DNA from 4 places in the Rhizobium sp. BK379 genome. Region 2 is predicted to be linked to each of the others. Evidence: predicted binding sites of a transcription regulator. Region 2 holds the regulator's gene; each other region holds the start of a gene.

Region 1 (6,000 bases), 270 kb from region 2:
TGGTGATGCCCGAGATGGACGGACCATCGCTGCTGCGCGAGCTGCGCAAGAACTATCCGGATCTGAAGTTCATTTTCGTATCCGGTTACGCCGAGGATGCGTTCGCCCGCAACCTGCCGCCGGAAGCCAAGTTCGGCTTCCTGCCGAAGCCATTCTCGCTGAAGCAACTGGCTGTGGCGGTGAAAGAGACGCTGGATAGCTGATACGAAAAAGGGGCGCTGGAGCGCCCCTTAAATTTCTCAGTAATATTGGCGGGGGGAACCCCGGGGACGATCGGTTATTCGCCGAGTGCGACGGCAATCTCTGCCGCTAGCCGCGCATTGTTCTCCACGAGCGCGATATTCGTCTTCAGGCTCTGGCCATCCGTCAGGTCGAAGATTGTGCTCAGCAGGTAAGGCGTCACCGCCTTTCCGGTGATTTCGTCACGCTCGGCGCTGTCGAGGGCGCGCTCGATATAGATTTCCATTTCCTCACGGGCAATTTCGTCGGCTTCCGGCACCGGGTTGGCAATCAGCATGCCGCCGTCGATGCCAAGCTGTTCGCGCGTCGTCTGAAAATTGGCGATCGCGGCCGGGCTGTTCAGGGTCAGCGGGCTGCGGATGCCTGAGGCCCGCGACCAGAAGGCCGGGAATTCATCGCTTTCATAGGTGACGACCGGCACACCGCGGGTCTCCAGCACTTCCAGCGTCTTCGGAATATCGAGGATAGCCTTGGCGCCGGCACAGACGACGATGACGCCGGTGCGGGCCAGTTCTTCCAGGTCGGCGGAGATGTCAAAGGTTTCTTCGGCACCGCGATGCACGCCGCCGATGCCGCCGGTCGCGAAAACCTTGATGCCGGCGCGTGCCGCGGCAATCATCGTGGCAGCGACAGTCGTTGCACCCGTGCGGCGCTCGGCGATCGCGAAGGCGATATCGGCGCGCGATACTTTCATCACGTCCTTGGCCTTGGCGAGCTGTTCCAGTTCGGCGGCCTCCAGGCCGATATGCAGCGTGCCGTGGATCACGGCGATGGTGGCGGGAACGGCGCCCTGGTCGCGGATGATCGCTTCGACGCTACGCGCCATTTCGATATTGCCGGGGTAGGGCATGCCGTGGGTGATGATGGTCGATTCGAGCGCCACGATCGGTGCGCCGCGCTGCTTGCCGGCGGCGACTTCCTTGGAATAGGAGATCGGCAGGAGGGGCGAGATAGGTTTGGTCATGATCCGTATCCGTTTATCGATGTTGCCGCTTCATTGCAGAATTCTGGCGGCCGGGACAAGCGAAAGCATGTCGCGAAGAAGGTCCGGCGCGAGATTTTCGTTCACCGCATGCCGCGACTGGACGGTGAGGGCGGCTGCCGCCGCACCATGGCGGACCGCTTCTTCGAGCGGATGGCCACACATCAAGGCAGACAGTGTGCCTGCTGCGAGCGAATCTCCCGCACCGGTGACATCGGCCACATTGTCAGAAATCGGCGGCTGCAGGAGAAGTGCGCGACCGTTCTTGAAGGCGACAAGCTCGCGCTGGCCGCGGGTGACGACCGCGCCGCCAACGCCGATGTCACCGAGCAGCGACGGCCAGCCGGCAGCGTCGTCCGGCCGCTTGCCGGTGAGGGCTGCAGCCTCGGCCTCATTCATGAAGAGATAGTCGATGCCTCCGAGGCAGGGCAGGAGACGCACGACCTTGGCCGGTGAAATGGCAATTGCCGCGACCGGCTTGCCGAGCGCCTTGGCCCTTGCAACGATCGCGGCTGCCGTTTCCTCCGGCAGATTGGCATCGAAGAGGATGAAATCGGTGGCGGCGAAGGCATCGCGCACCCAGCGGATCGACAGGCGGCGCGGCACGAAGAAGCGGTAGAGTTCCATGTCGGCGAGCGCGATGACGAGATTGCCGTCCTTCTCAATGATCGCCGTATAGCTCGGCGTCTTGCGGTCGAGGAAGACGAAAGGACGGTCGTTGATGCCGGCAAAGTCGGCCGCCTCGCTCACCATTTCGCCGATCGGATCGCCGCCGCGCGGGGAGATCATCGTCACGTCGAAGCCGAGACGGGCAAGATTGCGCGCCGCGTTGAAGCCGCCGCCGCCCGGCTCCTCGAACCATGAGCCGGGGTTGCTGGCCCCCGGTGCCGTCTCACCGGCGATACGGCCGCGACGATCGATATGGGCGCCGCCGAGGACAAGAATCTTGCCGCTCATTTCTGCACCTCGAAAGCGAATCGAATGCGGCGCAAAGCGGCAGGATTCAGTGCCTGCGGGACATTAAGCCGTTGCTTTGCATCGATAAAACAAAAATAGAACACAGGCCGTTTTACCTTTTTCTTTCAATTATTTGCAACCCCATTGCGAAATAAGAACAAATCAGGTACAAACTTCGCATCAGCGGCGACATTGCTAGAGCAGCGTCAATAACCTAAAGGTGGATCGAATGTCTCAGAATTCATTGCGGCTCGTAGAGGACAAATCGGTGGACAAAAGCAAGGCGCTCGAAGCGGCACTCTCACAGATCGAGCGGTCGTTCGGCAAGGGCTCGATCATGAAACTCGGCTCGAACGAGAACATCGTCGAGATCGAAACGGTTTCCACAGGTTCGCTCAGCCTCGATATCGCCCTCGGCATCGGCGGTCTGCCGAAGGGTCGCATCATCGAGATCTACGGTCCGGAAAGCTCTGGTAAGACGACGCTCGCGCTGCAGACCATTGCCGAAGCGCAGAAGAAGGGCGGCATCTGCGCCTTCGTCGATGCCGAACACGCTCTCGATCCGGTCTATGCCCGCAAGCTCGGCGTCGACCTGCAGAACCTCCTGATCTCGCAGCCCGACACCGGCGAACAGGCGCTCGAAATCACCGATACGCTGGTGCGCTCCGGCGCGATCGACGTTCTCGTCGTCGACTCCGTGGCAGCGCTGACGCCGCGCGCCGAAATCGAAGGCGAAATGGGCGACAACCTGCCGGGCATGCAGGCCCGCCTGATGAGCCAGGCGCTGCGCAAGCTGACGGCTTCGATCTCCAAGTCGAATACGATGGTGATCTTCATCAACCAGATCCGCATGAAGATCGGCGTCATGTTCGGTTCGCCGGAAACGACGACAGGCGGCAACGCGCTGAAGTTCTATGCCTCCGTCCGCCTCGACATCCGCCGTATCGGCCAAGTCAAGGAACGCGAAGAGGTCATCGGCAACCAGACGCGCGTCAAGGTCGTCAAGAACAAGATGGCGCCTCCCTTCAAGCAGGTCGAATTCGACATCATGTATGGCGAGGGCGTTTCCAAGACCGGCGAACTGATCGACCTCGGCGTCAAGGCCGGCATCGTCGAGAAGTCGGGCGCCTGGTTCTCCTATAACAGCCAGCGTCTCGGCCAGGGCCGCGAAAACGCCAAGATCTTCCTGCGCGACAATCCGGATCTCGCCCGCGAGATCGAAACGGCGCTGCGCCAGAATGCCGGCCTGATCGCCGACCGCTTCCTGCAGAATGGCGGCCCGGATGCCGGCGATGATGCTAGCGATGGCGACATGTAATCCAGCCTAGCACATAACGAATTTGAACCGGCCGCATTCCCTCACGAGAATGCGGCCGGTTTTGTTTGTTGCTGGACAGTGGCAAGGTCGGACGATAAAAGCCGATGGATTTAATTTTACCTGCCTGCTGGCAGCATCGAAGGGCATGAAATGAGCGGTGTAAACGATATCCGGTCGACCTTCCTCGACTACTTCAAGAAGAACGGCCACGAGATCGTTCCATCGAGCCCGCTCGTGCCGCGCAATGACCCGACGCTGATGTTCACCAATGCCGGCATGGTGCAGTTCAAGAATGTCTTCACCGGTCTCGAAAAGCGTCCCTATTCGACGGCGACGACCTCGCAGAAATGCGTGCGCGCCGGCGGCAAGCATAACGACCTCGACAATGTCGGCTATACTGCCCGCCACCTGACCTTCTTCGAAATGCTCGGCAACTTCTCCTTCGGCGACTATTTCAAGGAGAATGCGATCGAGCTTGCCTGGAAGCTGGTCACCGAGGGCTTCGACCTGCCGAAGAACCGGCTGTTGGTCACCGTCTATTCCGAGGACGAGGAAGCAGCGACGCTCTGGAAGAAGATCGCTGGTTTCTCCGACGACAAGATCATCCGCATCCCGACGTCAGACAATTTCTGGCAGATGGGCGATACCGGCCCCTGCGGTCCGTGCTCGGAAATCTTCATCGACCAGGGCGAGAATGTCTGGGGCGGCCCTCCCGGTTCGCCGGAAGAGGATGGCGACCGGTTCCTGGAATTCTGGAACCTCGTCTTCATGCAGTTCGAACAGACCGAGCCTGGCGTTCGCAACCCGCTGCCGCGCCCGTCGATCGATACCGGCATGGGCCTGGAGCGCATGGCTGCCGTTCTGCAGGGCGTCCAGAGCGTCTTCGACACTGACCTGTTCCGCACGCTGACCGGCACGATCGAAGATGCAGTCGGCGTAAAGGCCGAGGGCAGCGCCAGCCACCGCGTCATCGCCGACCACCTGCGTTCATCCGCCTTCCTGATTGCCGACGGCGTGCTGCCGTCGAATGAAGGCCGCGGCTACGTGCTGCGCCGTATCATGCGCCGCGCCATGCGCCATGCCCAGCTTCTCGGCGCCAAGGAGCCGCTGATGTATCGGCTGCTGCCGACGCTGGTGCAGGAGATGGGCCGCGCCTATCCGGAACTTGTGCGCGCCGAGGCGCTGATCTCCGAGACACTGAAGCTTGAGGAAAACCGTTTCCGCAAGACGCTGGAGCGCGGCCTGTCGCTTCTCTCGGATGCGACGGCCGATCTCTCCAAGGGCGACATGCTGGATGGTGAGACCGCATTCAAGCTTTACGACACCTATGGCTTCCCGCTCGACCTGACGCAGGACGCACTGCGTGCCCGCGAAATCGGCGTCGACATCTCCGGCTTCACCGATGCGATGGAACGCCAGAAGGCCGAGGCCCGTTCGCACTGGGCAGGTTCCGGCGAGAAGGCGACCGAAACCGTCTGGTTCGAACTCAAGGAAAAGCACGGCGCAACCGAGTTCCTCGGCTACGACACCGAGACGGCCGAAGGCGTCGTGCAAGCGATCGTCAAGGACGGTGCCGTCGCGGCCGAAGCCAAGGCCGGCGACAAGGTGCAGATCGTCGTCAACCAGACCCCCTTCTACGGCGAGTCCGGCGGTCAGATGGGCGATACCGGCGTGATCTCTTCCGACCACGGCAAGATCGAGATTTCGGATACGCAGAAGAAGGGCGAGGGCCTGTTCGTGCATCTGGGCACGGTGATCGAAGGCGTGGTCAAGGCCGGCGAGCCTGTCGCGCTGACAGTCGATCACGCCCGCCGCTCGCGCCTGCGCGCCAACCACTCGGCAACCCATCTCCTGCATGAGGCGCTGCGCGAAGTGCTCGGCACCCACGTTGCCCAGAAGGGTTCGCTGGTTGCGCCCGAGCGCCTGCGCTTCGACGTTTCGCATCCGAAGCCGATGACGGCTGACGAACTCAAGGTCGTCGAAGAGATGGCCAATCAGATCGTGCTGCAGAATGCTCCGGTCACGACCCGCCTGATGAGTGTCGACGATGCCATTGCAGAAGGCGCCATGGCGCTCTTCGGCGAAAAATACGGCGATGAAGTGCGTGTCGTGTCGATGGGTACGGGTCTGCATGGCGCCAAAGCCAACAGGCCTTATTCGGTCGAACTCTGTGGCGGCACGCATGTGTCGGCAACCGGCCAGATCGGTCTCGTGCGCATCCTTGGCGAAAGCGCCGTCGGCGCCGGCGTTCGCCGTATCGAAGCGGTCACTGGTGAATCGGCCCGCGAATATCTCGCCGAACAGGACGAGCGCGTTAAGACGCTGGCCGCCTCGCTGAAGGTGCAACCGTCGGACGTTCTCTCGCGTGTCGAAGCGTTGATGGATGAGCGCCGCAAGCTCGAAAAGGAACTGGCCGATGCCAAGCGCAAGCTCGCCATGGGCGGCGGGCAGGGTGGGTCTGCCGATGCCGTGCGTGAGGTCGCCGGCATCAAGTTCCTCGGCA
Region 2 (6,000 bases):
ATACGCTCGAGTTCCATCGCAACTTCGAGAAGCGGATCGTCCTTGATGCCGAGTTCGCCGAGGACTTCATGCGTGGTCTTCTGCATGATCTTGGCGCGCGGATCGTAGTTCTTGTAGACGCGGTGACCAAAGCCCATCAGGCGGAACGGATCGTTCTTGTCCTTGGCGCGAGCGACATATTCCGGAATGCGGTCAACCGTGCCAATTTCCGTCAGCATGTTGAGAGCTGCTTCGTTAGCACCGCCGTGAGCGGGGCCCCAGAGGCAGGCGATGCCGGCAGCGATACAGGCGAACGGGTTGGCGCCCGAAGAGCCGGCGAGACGGACCGTCGAGGTCGACGCGTTCTGCTCGTGATCGGCATGCAGGATGAAGATACGGTCCATGGCGCGTGCAAGCACCGGATTGACGACATATTCTTCGCACGGAACGGCAAAGCACATACGCAGGAAGTTGGACGCGTAGTCCAGGTCGTTCTTCGGGTAAACGAAGGGCTGGCCGATATGGTACTTGTAGGCCATGGCAGCGAGCGTCGGCATCTTGGCGATCATGCGCAGGCTGGCGACCATGCGCTGGTGCGGATCGGTGATGTCGGTAGAGTCATGATAGAAGGCCGAAAGCGCGCCGACGCAGCCGCACATGACGGCCATCGGGTGGGCGTCGCGGCGGAAGCCGGTGAAGAAGCGGCTCATCTGCTCGTGCACCATGGTGTGGTGCGTGACGCGGTAGTCGAAGTCCTTCTTCTGAGCTGCGGTCGGCAGCTCGCCGTAAAGCAGCAGGTAGCAGGCTTCGAGGAAGTCGCCGTGCTCGGCCAGTTGCTCGATCGGATAGCCGCGATGCAGCAGCACACCCTCGTCACCGTCGATATAGGTGATCTTCGATTCACAGGATGCGGTCGACGTAAACCCGGGATCGTAGGTGAAGGAAGCCGTGTTCTTGTAGAGTGCACCGATATCGATGACATCAGGTCCAACCGTGCCTTTTCGCACGGGCAGGTCGACTGATTTTTCACCGATTTTGATTGTAGCGCTTTGATCCGTCATGCTGATCCTCCGGAGTGGCGGTGGCGCCGCAAAAGCGCCATAAGAGTTAAGCGTCCTCAGCGATAGCTATATGATCGGGAAGCTAATGCCAAGTTACCGTGATGCCATTTTGTGCATCGCGGCATCATCTTTTAGGCAGTGCAGCGATGAGCTGAATGCATAGCAGAACACCATGATTTGACTGGTTTTTTCGCTCCTGTGAATTTTCCTCGTATTTCAATCGATTATTGTTTGCGCGTTTTGATCTGAGGTTGCATTCTGACGGTATCCGGGGGCGGGTCCAGGCGATTATGACGGGGTTGGAGACAAGAGAACGGTACGAGCAATCCATTGATGAAAATATGGATTTTGCTGGTGTCGTGCCGCGCGCCGTTGTGCCTCTATCGGTTCGGACGCAGGTTGCGATCCCGTTTCGATGGCGATTGGCAACCGTTGCAAAACGATACGCCGGGTCGTCCGTGCGTATGGCGGCCGAAGAAGCCGGCCACGGTCGCCTCGTTCTCTTCTCGCCGGTCTTCCTTGGTGCGGGTGCTGCGACCTGGTTTCTGGCAGCCTCGAACGTTCCGGCGGTCTCGCTCGGCCTTTGCCTGCTCGTTCTCCTCATTGCCGTTGCGCTCTGCGGCCACGCCCGGACGAGACTGCGGGCAATACTGCTTGCCCTGCTTCTCTTTGCCGGCGGAATGCTCTCGGCACAGATCGAAACATGGCGGGCAAGGACGCTGATCCTCGATTCAGCCGTGACGACAACGCTGACTGGCCGGATCGAACGGCGAGAAGGCGATGGTGAAGGGCGCTGGCGTTATATCCTTGACGTCACCGGCACGGATGCCCCCGAAATCAAGCGTCCTCCCGAGCGCATCTCTGTGCTCGTACGCGGCGCCGCCCGGCCCTTTGAACTCGGCGATATCATTGAGGGCAGGGCGCGTCTGACGCCTCCGGCAGGACCCGCGCTTCCTCACCTCAACGATTTTGCCTTCAGCGCCTATTTTGACGGCATCGGTGCCAACGGCTTCTTCTATGGAGCACCGAAGAAGGTTACAGAACAGCCGGAACAAGCGAGCTCTGTCGGCGAAGCCGCCCTGGAGTGGTTCTACCGCCTGCGAAGCGGCATCGGCGATCGGATCCGCTCCACTCTGCCGGGCGACACCGGGGCCTTTGCCGCTTCACTTGTCACCGATGAGAGACGAGCGATCTCGGATGAAACGACGGAGGCACTGCGGCAGTCCGGCCTTGCCCACATCGTGGCGATCTCCGGCCTCAATATGGCACTCTCCGCCGGTATCTTCTTTGTCGGGCTGCGCGTCATTCTCAGCCTGTTCCCGGGTATTGCGCAGGCGTGGCCGATCAAGAAGATCGCGGCAGCCGGCGCACTCGCTGCGGTGACGGCTTACTATCTGATCTCGGGTTTTGCCGTTTCAGCCGAACGCGCCTTCATCATGATGGCGATCATGCTGGTTGCCGTCTTCTTCGACCGGCCGTCGATCAGCCTCAGAAACGTGGCGCTGTCGGCTCTCGTGATCCTCGCGGTCTCACCATCGGAAGTGCTCGGACCGAGCTTCCAGATGTCTTTCGCCGCAACACTTGCCCTGGTCGCCGGATACGACCTCTGGAAAGGGCGGCCGATGAGGGAGAATGCCTTTGCCAAACTTCCGATCATGAAACCTTTCTTCATGGTCGGCGGCTTCTTCGGCGGCATTTTCCTGACGTCTCTCATCGGTGGGTTCTCGACGGCGCTGTTTTCGATCGAACATTTCCACCGGCTGACTGCTTACGGCTTGCCGGCAAATCTCGCGGCCATGCCGGTTATTTCCTTCATCGTCATGCCGGCCGGCATGCTGGCGATGCTGCTGATGCCTTTTGGTCTGGATGGCTGGCTATGGCCGGTGGCAGGCTTCGGGCTAGACCTGGTGATCGCCATTGCAAAGGCGGTGGCGGGGTGGGGCGGCAATATAGATGTTGCCCGCTTACCCGGCTGGTACTTTCCGGCAGCCGTCTTCGGCTTCCTGTTGCTGACCTTGCTCAGAACCCGGTTGCGGCATATCGGAACCGCGATAATCACTGTTTCAACGTTCGCTGTTGTGTTGCTTCCATCAGAAGCGGTGCCCGACGTCGCCATCTCGGAAGACGGCAGCCTGGTCGCTGTAATCGATGGAGAGGCAATGGCTTCAAACCGTGAAAAGCCGCCAGCCTTCATTTTCGAACAATGGCAGAGGGCACTTGCCATCGAAGAGCATCAGAAGCCGGTTATGCTTCAAGCAACCAAGACACCCACCATGTCAGATGGCAAAAGATTGCAGCTGTCACCCGATCAACAGAATGAAGCCAGAGAGGCAATGAGGCAGGTACTCGCCATCAGCCCTACGTCACGATTCTCTTGCCAAAAGCGCGCCTGGTGTACTGCCTTGCTGGGCAATGGAAAGAAACTGACTGTCATCGAAAATGCTGCCTATCTCGGGCCAGCCTGCGATACGGCCGATATTGTCGTAACCCCTGTCCGATTGCGCTTCGACCGTTGTCGTTCCGGCGCGCTGCTCTTTACCGGCGAGACGCTGCGCAAGACAGGTTCTGTCGAGCTTCGCTTCACAGATAGTGGAATCGATGTCGCAACCGCATTCGGCCCCTTGCAACGCCCCTGGATGCGCCACCGCGCCTATGACTGGCGCAGCGATACATTCGCAGACGCAAGCCAGTCACCGGTCAGTGATAGCGGCGAATGAGGCCGACGAGCTTTCCCTGAACCTTCACTCGATCCGGCGGAAAAATGCGGGTCTCATAGGCAGGGTTTGCAGCCTCGAGCGCAATCGATGCGCCCTTGCGGCGGAAGCGCTTGAGTGTTGCTTCCTCGTCGTCGACGAGGGCAACGACGATATCACCCGGGTTGGCGGTGCTGCCATTGCGGATGATGACGGTGTCGCCATCGAAGATGCCGGCTTCGATCATCGAGTCGCCGCGAACTTCGAGCGCATAATGTTCGCCGGAGCCGAGCATATCGGCAGGAACGGTGATGTCATGCGTATTGTTCTGGATTGCCGAGATTGGCACACCGGCGGCGATACGGCCCATGACCGGGACGGAGACCGAGTTGCCGTTATCGGTAGCAGGCGCTGGCTTTGCCGGAGCGGGCGCTGCAACGGGCTGCGGCTTGCCGAGGCTGCCTTCGATGACGCTCGGTGAAAAGCCGCGACGTGGCTGCAGGCTGGGGCTGTAGGCCTCCGGCAGTTTGATGACTTCGAGCGCACGTGCGCGGTTCGGAAGCCGGCGAATGAAGCCGCGTTCCTCAAGCGCCGTGATCAGCCGGTGAATGCCGGATTTCGAGGCCAAATCCAGAGCATCCTTCATCTCGTCGAAAGACGGAGGAACGCCTGACTCCTTCATCCTTTCGTGAATGAAAAGAAGGAGTTCCTGTTGTTTGCGCGTAAGCATGGCGTGCACCCCAGTCTTGAAACAAATCCAGAACGGACACTATATGTTCCATATGTGTTCTGCAAGTAGCTAAATTTTCGTAAAACTTCTGTCCATTCTGGTGAGAATTTTATTTTTCTCGCGCCCGGGCCTTCCCGGCCTTGTCTCGCAACACCTGCTGAAGCACATCTCCTTGTGACTGTTGGAGGGGACCTAATGAGCCAAGATACGCTTGCAATCGATCATCTCGTTTTGCCGGTTACCGATATCGACCTTGCCCGCGAAAGACTGGGCAAGGTTGGTTTCACTGTGGCGCCGGATGCCCGTCATCCTTTTGGGACCGAAAATGCCTGCGTTTTCTTTGCCGACAAAACCTATCTGGAGCCCCTGGGTGTCGCGAGCGTCGAAGAGAGCGAGGAGGCAGCACACGATGGCAATGTGTTCACCGCCCGCAATCAAGCTTTTCGCTTCCGCTGCGGCAGCGAAGGACTGTCCGCGATTGCCTTTGCGACGGCAGATGCAAAGCACGAACATGCTCGATTTGTGAAGGACAGTATGAGTGCCGGTTCTGTGCTGCAGTTCGAGCGCCCTGTTAAAATGCCGGATGGCACGGAGAATATTGCCGGCTTCCGGCTGGCCTTCGCTGGCGACTTGCGGGCACCGGATTTCTTTCTCTTCGCAGTCGAACGCGTCAATCCGCTTCCTGCCGACCGGACCGCGCTTGAGACCCATGCCAATGGTGTCACAGGCATTGCCGAGATCGCGCTCGCGGCCCCCGAGCCGACAGCCTTCGGTGAGTTCGTTCGCTCCACGGCAAAAGGCGCATCTACTGAGGTCACGAGTTTCGGGCTGGACGTGCCCACCGGAAACGCAAAGATCAGCCTGATGACCCCGGAAGGGCTGGAGGCTTATTTCGATCTTGCCACGTCGGATACCGATCGTGGTCTGCGCGGTCGGGCGATCCGCTTTGCTGTCGGCGATCTGGCCGTGACAGAAGCGCATTTGGCTGCTAACGGGGTGACCTATACACGCAAGGGCAACCGTATTCTGGTGAAGCCTGCGCCCGGCCAGGGCGTACTCTTCGCCTTTGAGGAAACATCATGAGCTCTACTACCAACTCCGTGGTGACGGTCGGCGAAGGCGCCGGTAAGGTCACCTTCTCCAATGCTTCACGCCTGTCGCTGATTGCTGGCGCTTGCGAAATGGAAAGCCGCGATCATGCGTTCATGGTTGCCGGCACATTGAAGGAACTCTGCGCCAAGCTTGGCATCGGGCTCGTCTACAAGACCTCCTTCGATAAGGCGAACCGGTCTTCCTTGTCGAGCAAACGCGGTGTCGGCCTTGAAAAGGGGCTGGAAGTTTTCGCCGATCTCAAGAAAGAACTCGGCATTCCGGTTCTGACCGACATCCACAACGAAGAACAATGCGCCGAAGTGGGTAAGGTCGTCGATATCCTGCAGATACCAGCCTTTCTGTCTCGCCAGACGGATCTCCTGGTCGCGGCTGCCAAGACCGGCCGCGTTATCAACGTCAAGAAGGGCCAGTTCCTGGCGCCTTG
Region 3 (6,000 bases), 1.3 Mb from region 2:
GCGAGGCTGTTGCAAGCGGTGTGTCGGTCAGGAAGCGCGTGACCGTGGAAAGCGTCGGCGCCTTGGTGGTGCCGCCGGCACCATAGGTCACGGATACGAATTCCGGGTTCCAGTCCTGCAGCTCGCGGACCGTGTTCCAGAGCTGGCCCTCCATCTCCTCGGACTTCGGCGGGAAGAACTCGAAGGAGATCGCGATATCGCGGCGGCGAGCGTCGTTGTTCTGGGTCATTTATTCTCTCCCGGCAAATGTAGGTATGGCGCCTTCGCTCTCCAGCGAGGCCATCAGGCGCCTCGGGTCGCGCGCGAGCCAGATCGTGACCGTGAGGCCCTTCTCGCCCTGCTGACCCGGATGAAGATCGACGACCTGCTCGACATCCAGCCCTGCCTTGCGCACCCATTCCGACATGGCCTGATGCGAGAAGCCGAGACGGACATGGGCATGCTCGTCGCGAAGATATTCAAGGCCGTGCGGCGCCAGGTCGATGATAACAAGGCGACCGCCCGGCCGCAGCATGCGCGCAGCTTCGGTGATCGCGATCTCGGGCTGGTCGAAAAAATGCAGCACCTGGTGGATCGTCACCAGATCGAAGTCCTGCCCCTCGAAAGGCAGATTGAGGATATCGGCGTGGCGTACCGAAGCCGTGGTGATGCGGGACTTGTCGAGATTGGCGCGTGCCACACTCAGCATGTCGCGGCTGGCATCGACGCCAATTGCCCGGCGATAGCGGCCGGAGAGAAGCTCCAGCATGCGGCCGGTGCCGGTGCCGAGATCGAGCAGGGAATCGATCGGATTGCTGCCGAGCAGCTTGATGACGGCGGCATCCACCTCTTCATCAGCCGCATGCAGGCGGCGAAGCTCGTCCCATTCGGCAGCGTTACGGCTGAAATAGGCCTGTGCCCGCTCGGCGCGGTGGCGTTTGACGGAGGCAAGACGCTCGCCGTCCCGCTGTACGACCGGATCGTTTTCGGAGACATGCTTCAGGAGGTTACGCACCAGCGCGGCGGCCTTGCCCTCATGCGCCAGCCGGAAATAGGCCCAGGCGCCCTCCTGATAGCGATCGATGAGCTCTGCCTCGCCGAGCAGCTTCAGGTGCCGCGAGATGCGGGGTTGGGATTGGCCCAGGATTTCAGTAAGATCGGTAACGGTGAGATCACCTGCCGCCAGCAGCGCCAGCAGCCGCAGGCGCGTCGGTTCGCCGGCCGCCTTCAAGACGTCCACCAGCGCATCCAGTCCAAGCCTCAGGGGTTCGCTCATACTCTACCCAATCAAGATATAAAGATATCTTTATGTGATTTGGGTAGCTGAGGCAAGCGGCATTTCACCGAATTGCGAACTTGCCTGTGCTGATCGCGCCAACAGAAGGGAAGATCGCGAGGCATCAAAAAAGCCCCGGAACAGCCGGGGCTTTTGAAAGCGGTGAAGAACCGATCAGCGCGTCAGGCGCTTGTGAGCCTGGCTGCCCGGGTTCAAGGCATCAGGGCCGAGGCGGCGAACCTTGTCCTGCTCGTAGTCCTCGAAGTTGCCTTCGAACCATTCGACATGGCCCTCACCTTCAAAGGCGAGGATGTGTGTCGCCAGACGGTCGAGGAACATGCGATCATGGCTGATGATGATGGCGCAACCGGCAAATGCTTCCAGCGCGCTTTCCAGCGCACCGAGCGTTTCCGTGTCGAGGTCGTTGGTCGGTTCGTCGAGCAGCAGCACGTTGCCGCCGGCCTTCAGCATCTTGGCAAGGTGAACGCGGTTGCGCTGACCACCCGAGAGATTGCCGACCTTCTGCTGCTGATCACCGCCCTTGAAGTTGAAGGCGCCGCAATAGGCACGCGAATTCATGTCGAACTTGCCGAGCTTGATGATTTCGGCGCCGCCAGAGATTTCCTCCCAGACGGTCTTGTTGCCGTCGAGCGCGTCGCGGCTCTGGTCGACATAACCGAGATGTACGGTTTCGCCGATGCGGACCGAACCGGCATCCGGCTTTTCCTGACCGGTGATCATCTTGAACAGCGTCGTCTTGCCGGCGCCATTCGGACCGATGATACCGACGATGCCGCCCGGCGGCAGCTTGATCGACAGATCGTTGATCAGCGTGCGGCCTTCGAAGCCCTTGGTGATGCCTTCCATCTCGATGACCACCTGGCCGAGGCGTTCGCTGACCGGGATGATGATCTGCGCGTCGCCCGGACGCTGCTTCTCGGCGGCCTCAACCAGCTGCTCGTAGGACTTGATACGCGCCTTCGACTTGGCCTGACGGGCCTTCGGGCTGGAAGCAATCCATTCCTGTTCGCGGCTGATTGCCTTCTGGCGGCCGGCTTCTTCGCGGTTTTCCTGCAGCATGCGCTTGGCCTTCGCCTGCAGATAAGCCGAGTAGTTGCCTTCGTACGGGATGCCGCGGCCGCGATCGAGTTCGAGGATCCAGCCGGTGACGTTGTCCAGGAAGTAGCGATCGTGGGTGATCATCATCACGGCGCCCGGATAGTCGCGCAGGTGCTTTTCGAGCCAGGCGATGGTTTCGGCGTCCAGATGGTTGGTCGGTTCGTCGAGCAGCAGCAGGTCCGGCTGCGAGAGCAGAAGGCGGCAGAGCGCGATACGACGGCGTTCACCACCCGACAGGCTGGTGACTTCGGCGTCGCGCGGCGGGCAGCGCAGCGCTTCCATCGCCATCTCGACCTGGCTTTCCAGATCCCAGAGGTTCTGGCTGTCGATGATGTCCTGGAGCTTGGCACCCTCTTCCGCCGTCTCGTCGGAATAGTTCATCATCAGCTCGTTGTAGCGATCGACGATCGCCGTCTTGGAAGCAACGCCTTCCATGACGTTTTCGAACACCGTCTTGTTCGGATCGAGCTTCGGCTCCTGCTCCAGGTAGCCGACCGTCGCACCTTCGGCGAGCCAGGCTTCGCCAGTATATTCCTTGTCCTGGCCGGCAATGATGCGCAGCACGGTGGACTTACCGGCGCCGTTCGGGCCGAGAATACCGATCTTTGCATCGGGATAGAAGGAAAGATGGATGTTCTCGAGGATCTTCTTATTGCCATAGGCCTTGTTGAGGCCGGACATATGATAGATGAACTGACGTGCCATGCTGGGATGCTCCGGGCGGAAACTTGAAATCGTGGCCGCTATGTAGGCGAAACCACGCCCGCGGGCAACGCCGAAACCCTGTTTCGTCAGGATTTCGGCATGTTTCCGTCAGAAGCCGGCTGCATCCACAAGGCCTTCGTCACAGCCGAAGGACGTCTGCCCTGCCCCCTGGATCAGCCCGCCGAGACCCTTCTCCTTCGCTTGGGCCGAAACGGCATCCTGCGAAAGTCCGATCGTCAGTTCGCTGATCACGCGCTTGTTGCCGACGCGCCGGCAGCTCATCTTCACGCGGTCGCTGGCACCGGCCCCAAAGCTCTTGTCGAAAGCCGCCTTGATCGCGTCGGATTTCAGCGTCTTGCCGACATTGGCGGCAAAGAGATCGCGCACCGCCGAAGCATTGAGATCGCCCATCAGGTGGATAGCAGTGGCAAAATAATCATCGGCACTCATCTTGGTGCACGTGCCGTGTTTGATCCACTCATGCCGCTCGAGCCCGGATTGCGTGCCGGGCATTGCCTTGTCGAGAGCGGTCTTCGTCTCGGCTGTAAGGTCTACTGACGGCAGGTCCGTCCACTGGCCGTCCTTGTCGGCGGCCTTCTGCTCGGCAGGCACGCCGCAATAATCCTGGCGCATCGGCCACAGACCGTGGAGAGAAAAATTGGTGGCATCATAGCGCTCGCCGCTCTGCGTGGCGCATTCGGCCTTCTTCTGATTGGTCTGGCAGAATGCCGGCTGCCAGCTTGCGGCGAGAATGAAGCGCGTTCGCCCGCTTTCTTCGGCGGATACGGAGCCGACAGACGACAGCGAGAGGAACAGGATGGAAACCGAGAGTAGAAACTTGACCATTATTAGCCCCGAAATAGTTCCGACAAAGAACAATACAAGAACAAACAAGCACGAAGCCGTGACTTGCGCAACCCTGAATCGCAGCAGGAAGCACGCTTTCTCGTGTATGAGCGACGCCGCAATATTGCATTTGCCTTGATATCTGGTCTTTTGGGCCCGGGAGGAATGCATGTTTTCCGAGACATTGCGGCTTCAAAACGCCGGGGCTTCGCTTGCCTGTCACTACCAGCCTGCAGAAGGACAAGTGCAAGCTATCCTGATGATTTCACACGGGCTTGCCGAACATTCGCGTCGCTACCGGCGCTTTGCCGAGGCCATGGCGGCAAGAGGCTACCACGTTTACGCGCATGACCATCGCGGCCATGGCGAGACAACCGCATCCGATGCGCCGCTCGGCCGCTTTGCGAGACGCAACGGCATCGAACACGTCGTCAGCGATATCGCCGCCGTGCACAGCTTCGCCACGGGCCGTCACCCCGGCCTGCCCGTCATTCTGTTCGGCCACTCAATGGGCGGCCTGATCGCACTCAATGCCGCAGCCGATCTTGCCGGCCGTTTCGCCGCCGTCGCCATCTGGAATTCGAATTTCGCCGTCGGCCTTTCCGGCCGCGCCGCGCAGGCGATCCTGCTTGCCGAGCGCGCGCTGAAGGGCTCCGACGTGCCGAGTGACATGCTGCCAAGGTTGACATTTTCCGCCTGGGGCAAGTCCGTCCCCAATCATCGGACGGAGTTCGACTGGCTGTCGCGCGATCCGGCCGAGGTCGATGCCTATATCGCCGATCCGCTTTGCGGTTTCGATGCTTCGGTATCGCTGTGGTTGGACGTCTTCGCGCTCACCTTCCGCGGCATCGCGAAGGAACAACTCGCCAGACTGCCGAAGGACATACCGATTCACCTGGTCGGCGGTGGAAAGGACCCGGCTACCAACAATGGAAAAGCTGTGCTCTGGCTGTCAGAGCGTTTGAAAAGCCAGGGCTTCTCCCGTATCAGCACTGAGATATATCAGGATATGCGGCATGAGACGCTGAACGAAATCGGCGCCGGCGCGGCAATAGCGGATTTGGCCGACTGGTGCGACGAGGCGATCCGCAACGGTCCGGAGCGAAAGGACTGAGATGACAAGCCCGAGCTATACCCCCCATCACGCCTCCTCCGAAGTGACGTTCGGCCTGCTTTTCATGCTGCTCTCGGTCCTGATTTCGCCGCTGATCGACATTTTCTCGAAGCTCGCAACGGCAACGATCTCGTCCACCGAGGTCGCCGCCTTCCGCTTTGTCATCCAGTCGCTCACCATGCTGCCCATCGTCTTTCTGCGCGGCGCCAAGATCCAGTTCTCGCTGAAGCAGAGCTGGTATCATGCAATCCGCGGCGCCATGGTCACGACGTCGATGATAAGCTTCGTCACCACGCTGAAGGTCATGGCGGTTGCCGATGCGATCGCCATCTTCTTCGTCGAGCCGATCATTCTGACGATCCTCGGCAGCATCTTCCTGAAGGAGACCATCGGCTGGCGCCGCTACAGCGCCTGCGCCGTCGGCTTCCTCGGCGCCATGCTGATCATCCAGCCGAGCTTCGAAGAGGTCGGCTATATTGCCCTTCTGCCCGTCGTCAGCGCCTTCTGTATCGCCGTCTTCGCGCTGATGACACGCGTGCTCTCGCACCGGGAAGATCCCTGGGCCATGCAGTTCCAGACCGGCCTCTGGGGCATCTTCTTCTGCGCCGTCATCCTGTTCTTCGGCTATGGCAGCGGTTCCAACATCATCGACACCACCATGCCCGATCTTCCCGCCTTCGGCTACCTGCTGGGTACGGGCATCGCCGCCGCCATCACCGGCATCCTCGCCGCCTATGCCTATCGCGCCGCACCGGCTTCAACGCTGGCACCGCTGCAATATCTGGAAATCGTTTCGGCCACCGCCTTTGCCTGGCTGGTCTTCGGCGATTTCCCGGATGCACTGAAATGGCTCGGCATCCTCATCGTCATCGCGTCGGGCCTCTACATCATCTGGCGTGAGCAGCGCTTTGCTTCCAAACCCGTATCCGATACATCTGAGGCAACGCGGGCGCCCTGAAAT
Region 4 (6,000 bases), on a different contig from region 2:
ACCTTCAACCACTTCGACCGGGATCTGGCCGCTCGGCGAATCTACAGATCCCTGTGTTGCTCCGCTTTGACGCAGAAAATCTTCGAGCCGACGCGCTTTCAGTTCGGCGGCCGACTTACCGACCATCGAGACAAACTGCTCGTTGGCGTGGACGATGACGCCCGCGCGCGTCAGCACAATGGCTTCGAAGGTCGCGTTCGCAAGGCCCTTCACGTCGGTCAGGTGCCGGTCGAACAAGAGTGCGGCAACACCTGCCGAGATCAGCAGGCTTGATACCACGCATACGGCAGCGGCAATGCCGACACGGTTGATAAACGTCAACCCGTTTTCAGGGCCCGGGTAGAGGGGCACAATTCGCAGGCCGCTCATTGAAATCAGATGGTGGCTCAAGACGGCGGCCACGAGAAGCAATGCCGTGAACACCAATCTGATCCTCGTCAGCTCGCAGCAACTGACGAACATTGCCGCGACCGTAAACAGGAAGCCAAGCAACCATGCTGCAATGAAGGTGTCAGCTCTGGTTTCGACGTAGGCCGAGTTCCAGATAGCACTCAAGCCGATCGTGTGCATTGCCCCGATCGCGAGGCCAAGGAAGCAGCCACTTGTAACTGCGCCTCGACGGCGAGGCATGCCGACAGTCGCGAAAGCCCCGAGGCACGAGATCGCGACCGCGACCAAAATAGATGTGCCGGTCGCAAACAGCTGATAGGAGACAGGGATGTCGTAGGCCAGCATGGCGAGAAAATGCGTCGCCCATATCGTCCCGCCGAGCACGAAACCTGCCACAATGAGCCACAGGTTCCGGTGGACTCGAACACACTGGCGAGCACGAGACAGCATGAAGACCGCGGCCAAGTTTCCTGCCACGCAGACACATACGGCGACAGACAGAAGCGGAAAATTGTGCTGTTGGGCAATACAGGAAACCAGTGCGACCATTGCCACCTCCGGCCGGCACCCTTTCATGCGGCATATAACGTGGCGTTAGCGAACTCGCTAAGAATTTAACGATCGGGCGATTGCTCCAGGCCATGTACCAGGGGCCACGCCTGGCCGCAGCGATCGATCTCAGGTCGCGGGATCAATGGTTTCTTGCGATCTTGCCCGGAAACTGTGCCGTAGTCGGTGGATGACTATCGTCATGTCTTCCTCAGTTCTTGCCTCAACGGGAGCAGAGCACGCCCACCCGATTGAAACAGGACGTTCTGTGAGGCCTTGCGTGGGCTCGGTTCGCCTCTAGTTCGACCTCCCAGGCTCCAGCACCTGAAGCCCCTGGTCGCAGCGCCTCATTCGCCTTAGCGCTGAGGCTTCAGCATCTCAGCCAGGCGCTTAGCGTTCTTGATTGAGTTACCGTCGCGGTCGTTGTTGAAATAGACCCATATGGTCTTGGCGCCACTTTGGCCTATGCGCTCTGCCCACAGCTCCAGCTCGGCGTCGCTGTAGTCGTGGCGATACCATTTTTCGATCCCGTGGAAACGGACGTAGACGTCATCGCCGGTGCACACGAGTTCGTCTGGCAACCGAGGTCCACTGCAGGCGCAAAAAATCGTCCCAGCCGCTTTGAACGCAGCATAAACCTCCGGGTTCCACCAGCTTTTGTGACGGAATTCGATGACGTTTCGACGTCGGTGATCGAGCTGCGACAAGATCGAGTGCAACATTTCCGGCGAGTATCGTATGCTCGGCGGCAGCTGAAACAGGAAACATCCCATCCTCGGTCCAAGCAGGTCGGCAATATAGCCGAAGTCATCGACGAGAATTTGTGTCTGCTGAAAACGCTGGACATGGGTGATGAGCTCACACACCTTGACCGTGTAGACGAAACCGGGAAGCGCCTGTCGTATCCAGGTCTTGACCGCGCCAATCGTTGGCCAGGAATAAAACGGGGCATTGAGTTCCACTGTTTTGAAGTTGGCCTGGTAGATCGAAAACAACTCCCCCGACGGCGTATCGGTCGGATAGAAAGACCCTTTCCAGTGCCAGTAGTACCATCCAGAACAACCAACATGGATGCGGCCCGCAACATCGCCATTGGGTGCTATCGGGGACGGATCTCCGGCAAGACGGGCGAGGTGCATCTTGGCAGCCCGCGTGACATTGGCGTCGCGCTGTTTCTGCCGACGTTCAGCGCGCCTGGCCCGCCGTAAGGCGATCTCTTCGGCGGTGCGCTCCACCCTTTCAACCCAGGTGACGAAAGCGTTGGGGCGTCATTTGCTCAACCCTTTGCTGGTCGTTCGAAATTCATCCCTGGTGTAACCAAGACGGAGGAAGCAGGTTCCGCCGGTGGGTGCAAAGTCGTGAGACGTCGACCGGTGCATCGGCACCTATGCGGCAGGCAAGCAATCTCGAGAATGTCCGCGCCGTTTCGCCTGGCCGATTATTGCGTCAGGCTGAGTTAAGCGGCTGGGCGAGCCTAACCTGGAGAAAGCTGGCCTCATTACAGTGAAGAGAGCTCACCTTGATTTCAGGCATATAGCAATGACGATGATGCCGTCCTTGGGCTCAACGACGGGCACAGGCCTCAGTGTAGCGCTACCTTTTCAGGCTTCCGATTTGAGAACTGGTATACCATCATAATTCCCTGCTCGAGCAGCAGTTCGGCAACCTCGAGGTCGCGCGATCCGAGATCGCAACACATCCCGCGAATGGTGTTCATCACGGACAAAGAATTTTCGACAAACCGCGCGTCTCCTTCAACCTTGGCTTCGTCGGCAGATGCTTCAAGCGCGTCCGCCACTGTCTCGAGCAGGTTGGTGCGTTCGAGAAGCGTCATTGCATCCAAGGTCTTCGATATTCCGTGCATGTTGTTCTCCGGCGCGGGCGAGGATCGCGGCGCAGCTGATGTGAAGGTCTGTCGACGGTCGCAGTCATGTGGCGACGCGCCACGTGCGCTGCAAGTCATGGCTGCCCCGCGTATTGCGCATGTTGTTTGTCCTGACCTTACTGGGCTTTGACTTCGGCGAACCTGCCGAGCGTCTGCACTGAGCCCGTCAATTCGCCCGAGGAACGTGCACAAACGTTTCACGAGATTTCTTTTATGCAAAGGCCCAATAGACATCCGGTGTGATGAAAGGAATGTTTAAGCCTGGAACGATCGCGGCGTCGATCGGCGGAAACAGACCGTCAGACGGCGACGGGTATCACGGCATAGGCAATGGAAGACGTCTCCCGAGTGACGGGAAGCTCCCGCGGTCGAAGATGGCTCTGTGATTAGGTTCGTGTCGCCATTGTTTTCTCTCAATCTTCGCTTTTGCTTCCTAGCCCCCGGAGGAGAGGGACCGCTTGTAGATTCGCCAGATGTGACTTTCACCTGGACGCGGCGTCGGAAGCTGCTATGTTCTGCTTTTGTTTTAACGGACCGGCTTACTGACCAATGGACGCAACTGCCTTGCCTATGAGGAAAATCATCCATGTGGATATGGATGCCTTTTACGCATCGGTCGAGCAGCGCGATAATCCGGAGCTTCGCGGCAAACCCGTGGCTGTTGGCGGAGCGGCCGCCCGCGGCGTCGTCGCAGCAGCAAGCTACGAGGCGCGCGAATTTGGGGTTCGCTCTGCAATGGCGTCGGTCACGGCGGCACGGAAGTGCCCGAGCCTGATTTTCGTGAAGCCGCGGTTCGAAGTCTATCGTGCCATTTCGCAGCAGATCCGCGAGATTTTTGCGCAGTATACGCCGGTGATCGAACCCCTCTCGCTCGACGAAGCCTATCTCGACGTCACCGAAAATCTCAAAGACATGCCGGTCGCCACCGAGATTGCGCTGGAGATCCGTGCAAGGATCAAAGCGGTAACCGGGCTGAGCGCTTCGGCAGGCATCTCCTACAACAAGTTTCTTGCGAAGATGGCCTCGGACTTGAACAAGCCGAATGGCCAGGCGGTCATCACGCCGAAGAATGGTGCGGCTTTCGTGGAGCAACTCGCGGTGAACAAGTTCCATGGCGTCGGCCCGGCCACAGCGGAGAAGATGCGACGGCTCGGCATTGAGACCGGTGCGGATCTGAAGGCAAAGCCCCTGATGTTCCTGATAGATCATTTCGGGAAGTCCGGCCAGTACTTCTATGGCATTGCGCGGGGCATCGATGCGCGCCAGGTCCGGCCAGATCGGATGCGCAAGTCGGTCGGCGCGGAAGATACATTCACTGTCGACATCAGCGATCTCGATCTCGCGACCAGCGAGCTGCGGCCGCTCGCCGAAAAGGTCTGGTCTTACTGCAATGCCAAGGGTTTCAGCGGCAAAACGGTGACGGTGAAGGTCAAATATTCCGACTTTACCCAGGCGACCCGGAGCCGAACAAATCCCCTTCCCTACGCGGGCGTCGATGATATTCTCGGGGCCGCAAACGTCTTGCTTGCGGGTGTATATCCGTTCAAGCGGCCGGTTCGGCTTCTCGGCGTGACACTGTCGTCGCTCATCAATGACAAGGATGCCGACGACGTGGAACAACCGCAACTCGGGCTAGGTTTATAATTCAAGAGCCGGGAGGGGAACCACCAGCAGTGAAAGCCGAAATGTCCCCACCCTGCATTCGCGTCATCGACCTTGAAACGGCCGGCAACGGGCCGGCCGACGTCTGCGAGATTGGGTGGCAGGACGTTTTTCAGGACGAGGATGGGCGATGGCAGATCTCGGCAGAGCGCGGCTCGGTGCTTGTGAATCCTGGCCGCCCCATTTCAGCAGAGACCATGGCGATCCATCATATTCAGGATTGCGAAGTCTCAGGCGCACCGTTCTGGAAAGAGGTGGCGCCGAGCATCCTGCGGCCATCTTACCCGATAGTCGCCCTTGCCGCCCACCGTGCCGCTTTCGAGCAGCGCTACTGCACACCCAGACTGGCAGGGGCCACGCCCTGGATTTGCACATGGAAATGTGCACTGCGCGTCTGGCCAGAACTTCCGAGGTTTTCCAACCAGATGTTGCGATATCAGCGTGCGCCGGAAGGTCTGATTCATGAGATCGGCCTTCCCGCCCATCGAGCCATGCCCGACGCTTATGTCAGCGCCCACCATCTGCGTGACGAGTTGAATTCCGCGTCTCTGGATGAGCTCCTGTTGTGGAGTTCTCAGCCTGGCCTGCTTCCGCGGGTCCCGGCGGGCCCTGACCGTGGGAAAAACTGGGACCGTCTGACTATCGACGCACTCACCACCTTTCTGAGCGACCGCGACGCGGACGTTCGCTTCAGCGCCCGGGCGGAGCTTCTGCGGCGAGGAGAAACGGAAACACCTAAAACGACTACTCCCACCCAGCAGACACTTTTTTAATCGATTCGACTTCACGCGACGAGCCCGGACCGCCGGTTTGACACCATCCGATGATCCGACAGGCCGAATGCCGAGGATGATGCTACGGCTCGATCTGTTGGCCAGAAACGCTGTCCTTTTGACGGTTTTCCGCGGCACACCTGACGATGTTTCACCGGCTCCGGGGGCACACGTCGAAAGCCTTCAGTCTGCTGAAACAGAGAAGAGTGCAATCTCGGCGCGGATTGGCGGCGTCCGTCATCTCGGTGACAACCTCGTGTTCACGAGCCGAGCTGAAATTCAATCCACGGTGTGTCCTGCGCGGCAATCGTCCACTGGCTCGGTTAGAGCGCCGCTCCGGACCATCCTGGACATGACGCCTTCGGCCGCGGCACGGACGGTTATTTGAAGCATAGCTATTCGGTGCTCGAAGTCGCGCTGTCGAGACCGATGTCCGCGTCATTCGAGATCTTCTCCATTGTGTCGAGAACTTCCTCTGGCGTGACGTCCTCCTGAAGCTCCTCGATCTCCGCCTTCTGTTCGAGGTTGAGACCCATCTTTTCGGCGATGGCGGCAACGATTGTGAGAAGTTGCGTGGTCTCGTGCTCGGACAGCAGCGAGATCTGCAAATTCAGATCGGCCCGCTTATCGTCGGCCTCGGCCATGCGGTTCTGGCTGATCATGACGAAGGTCGAAATGAAGATCGCCTCCACCGACGCCACCATCGCCAGGATGACGAGAGAAGGGTCGAATGCCGGGAGA

Evidence for each region. The regulator LexA, encoded in region 2, represses DNA repair genes until DNA is damaged. The targets are predictions, from matches to a motif close to TGTTCNNNNTGTGTTCNG.
Region 1: a site for LexA is predicted at 2,265-2,282, ahead of recA (recombinase RecA). Genes of this name have one in related genera too.
Region 3: a site for LexA is predicted at 3,951-3,968, ahead of FHT93_RS08035 (ribonuclease). Genes of this name have one in related genera too.
Region 4: a site for LexA is predicted at 3,336-3,353, ahead of dinB (DNA polymerase IV). Genes of this name have one in related genera too.

The regions. Positions count from the first base shown of each region.
Region 1 covers NZ_JACIAD010000001.1:479,887-485,886, reverse strand. The annotation lists gene FHT93_RS02525 (PAS domain-containing sensor histidine kinase) at 1-203, shown strand, start outside; gene FHT93_RS02520 (pseudouridine-5'-phosphate glycosidase) at 278-1,204, opposite strand; gene FHT93_RS02515 (carbohydrate kinase family protein) at 1,235-2,179, opposite strand; gene recA (recombinase RecA) at 2,409-3,497, shown strand; gene alaS (alanine--tRNA ligase) at 3,648-6,000, shown strand, end outside.
Region 2 covers NZ_JACIAD010000001.1:208,376-214,375, forward strand. The annotation lists gene gltA (citrate synthase) at 1-1,040, opposite strand, end outside; gene FHT93_RS01185 (ComEC/Rec2 family competence protein) at 1,505-3,757, shown strand; gene lexA (transcriptional repressor LexA) at 3,738-4,463, opposite strand; gene FHT93_RS01195 (VOC family protein) at 4,659-5,546, shown strand; gene kdsA (3-deoxy-8-phosphooctulonate synthase) at 5,543-6,000, shown strand, end outside.
Region 3 covers NZ_JACIAD010000001.1:1,555,008-1,561,007, forward strand. The annotation lists gene metF (methylenetetrahydrofolate reductase [NAD(P)H]) at 1-229, opposite strand, end outside; gene FHT93_RS08025 (metalloregulator ArsR/SmtB family transcription factor) at 230-1,255, opposite strand; gene ettA (energy-dependent translational throttle protein EttA) at 1,430-3,079, opposite strand; gene FHT93_RS08035 (ribonuclease) at 3,188-3,925, opposite strand; gene FHT93_RS08040 (alpha/beta hydrolase) at 4,095-5,039, shown strand; gene FHT93_RS08045 (DMT family transporter) at 5,041-5,997, shown strand.
Region 4 covers NZ_JACIAD010000004.1:8,781-14,780, reverse strand. The annotation lists gene FHT93_RS19095 (EAL domain-containing protein) at 1-939, opposite strand, end outside; gene FHT93_RS19090 (DUF72 domain-containing protein) at 1,296-2,174, opposite strand; gene FHT93_RS19085 (hypothetical protein) at 2,522-2,803, opposite strand; gene dinB (DNA polymerase IV) at 3,374-4,468, shown strand; gene FHT93_RS19075 (DNA polymerase III subunit epsilon) at 4,498-5,259, shown strand; gene FHT93_RS19070 (DUF1003 domain-containing protein) at 5,655-6,000, opposite strand, start outside.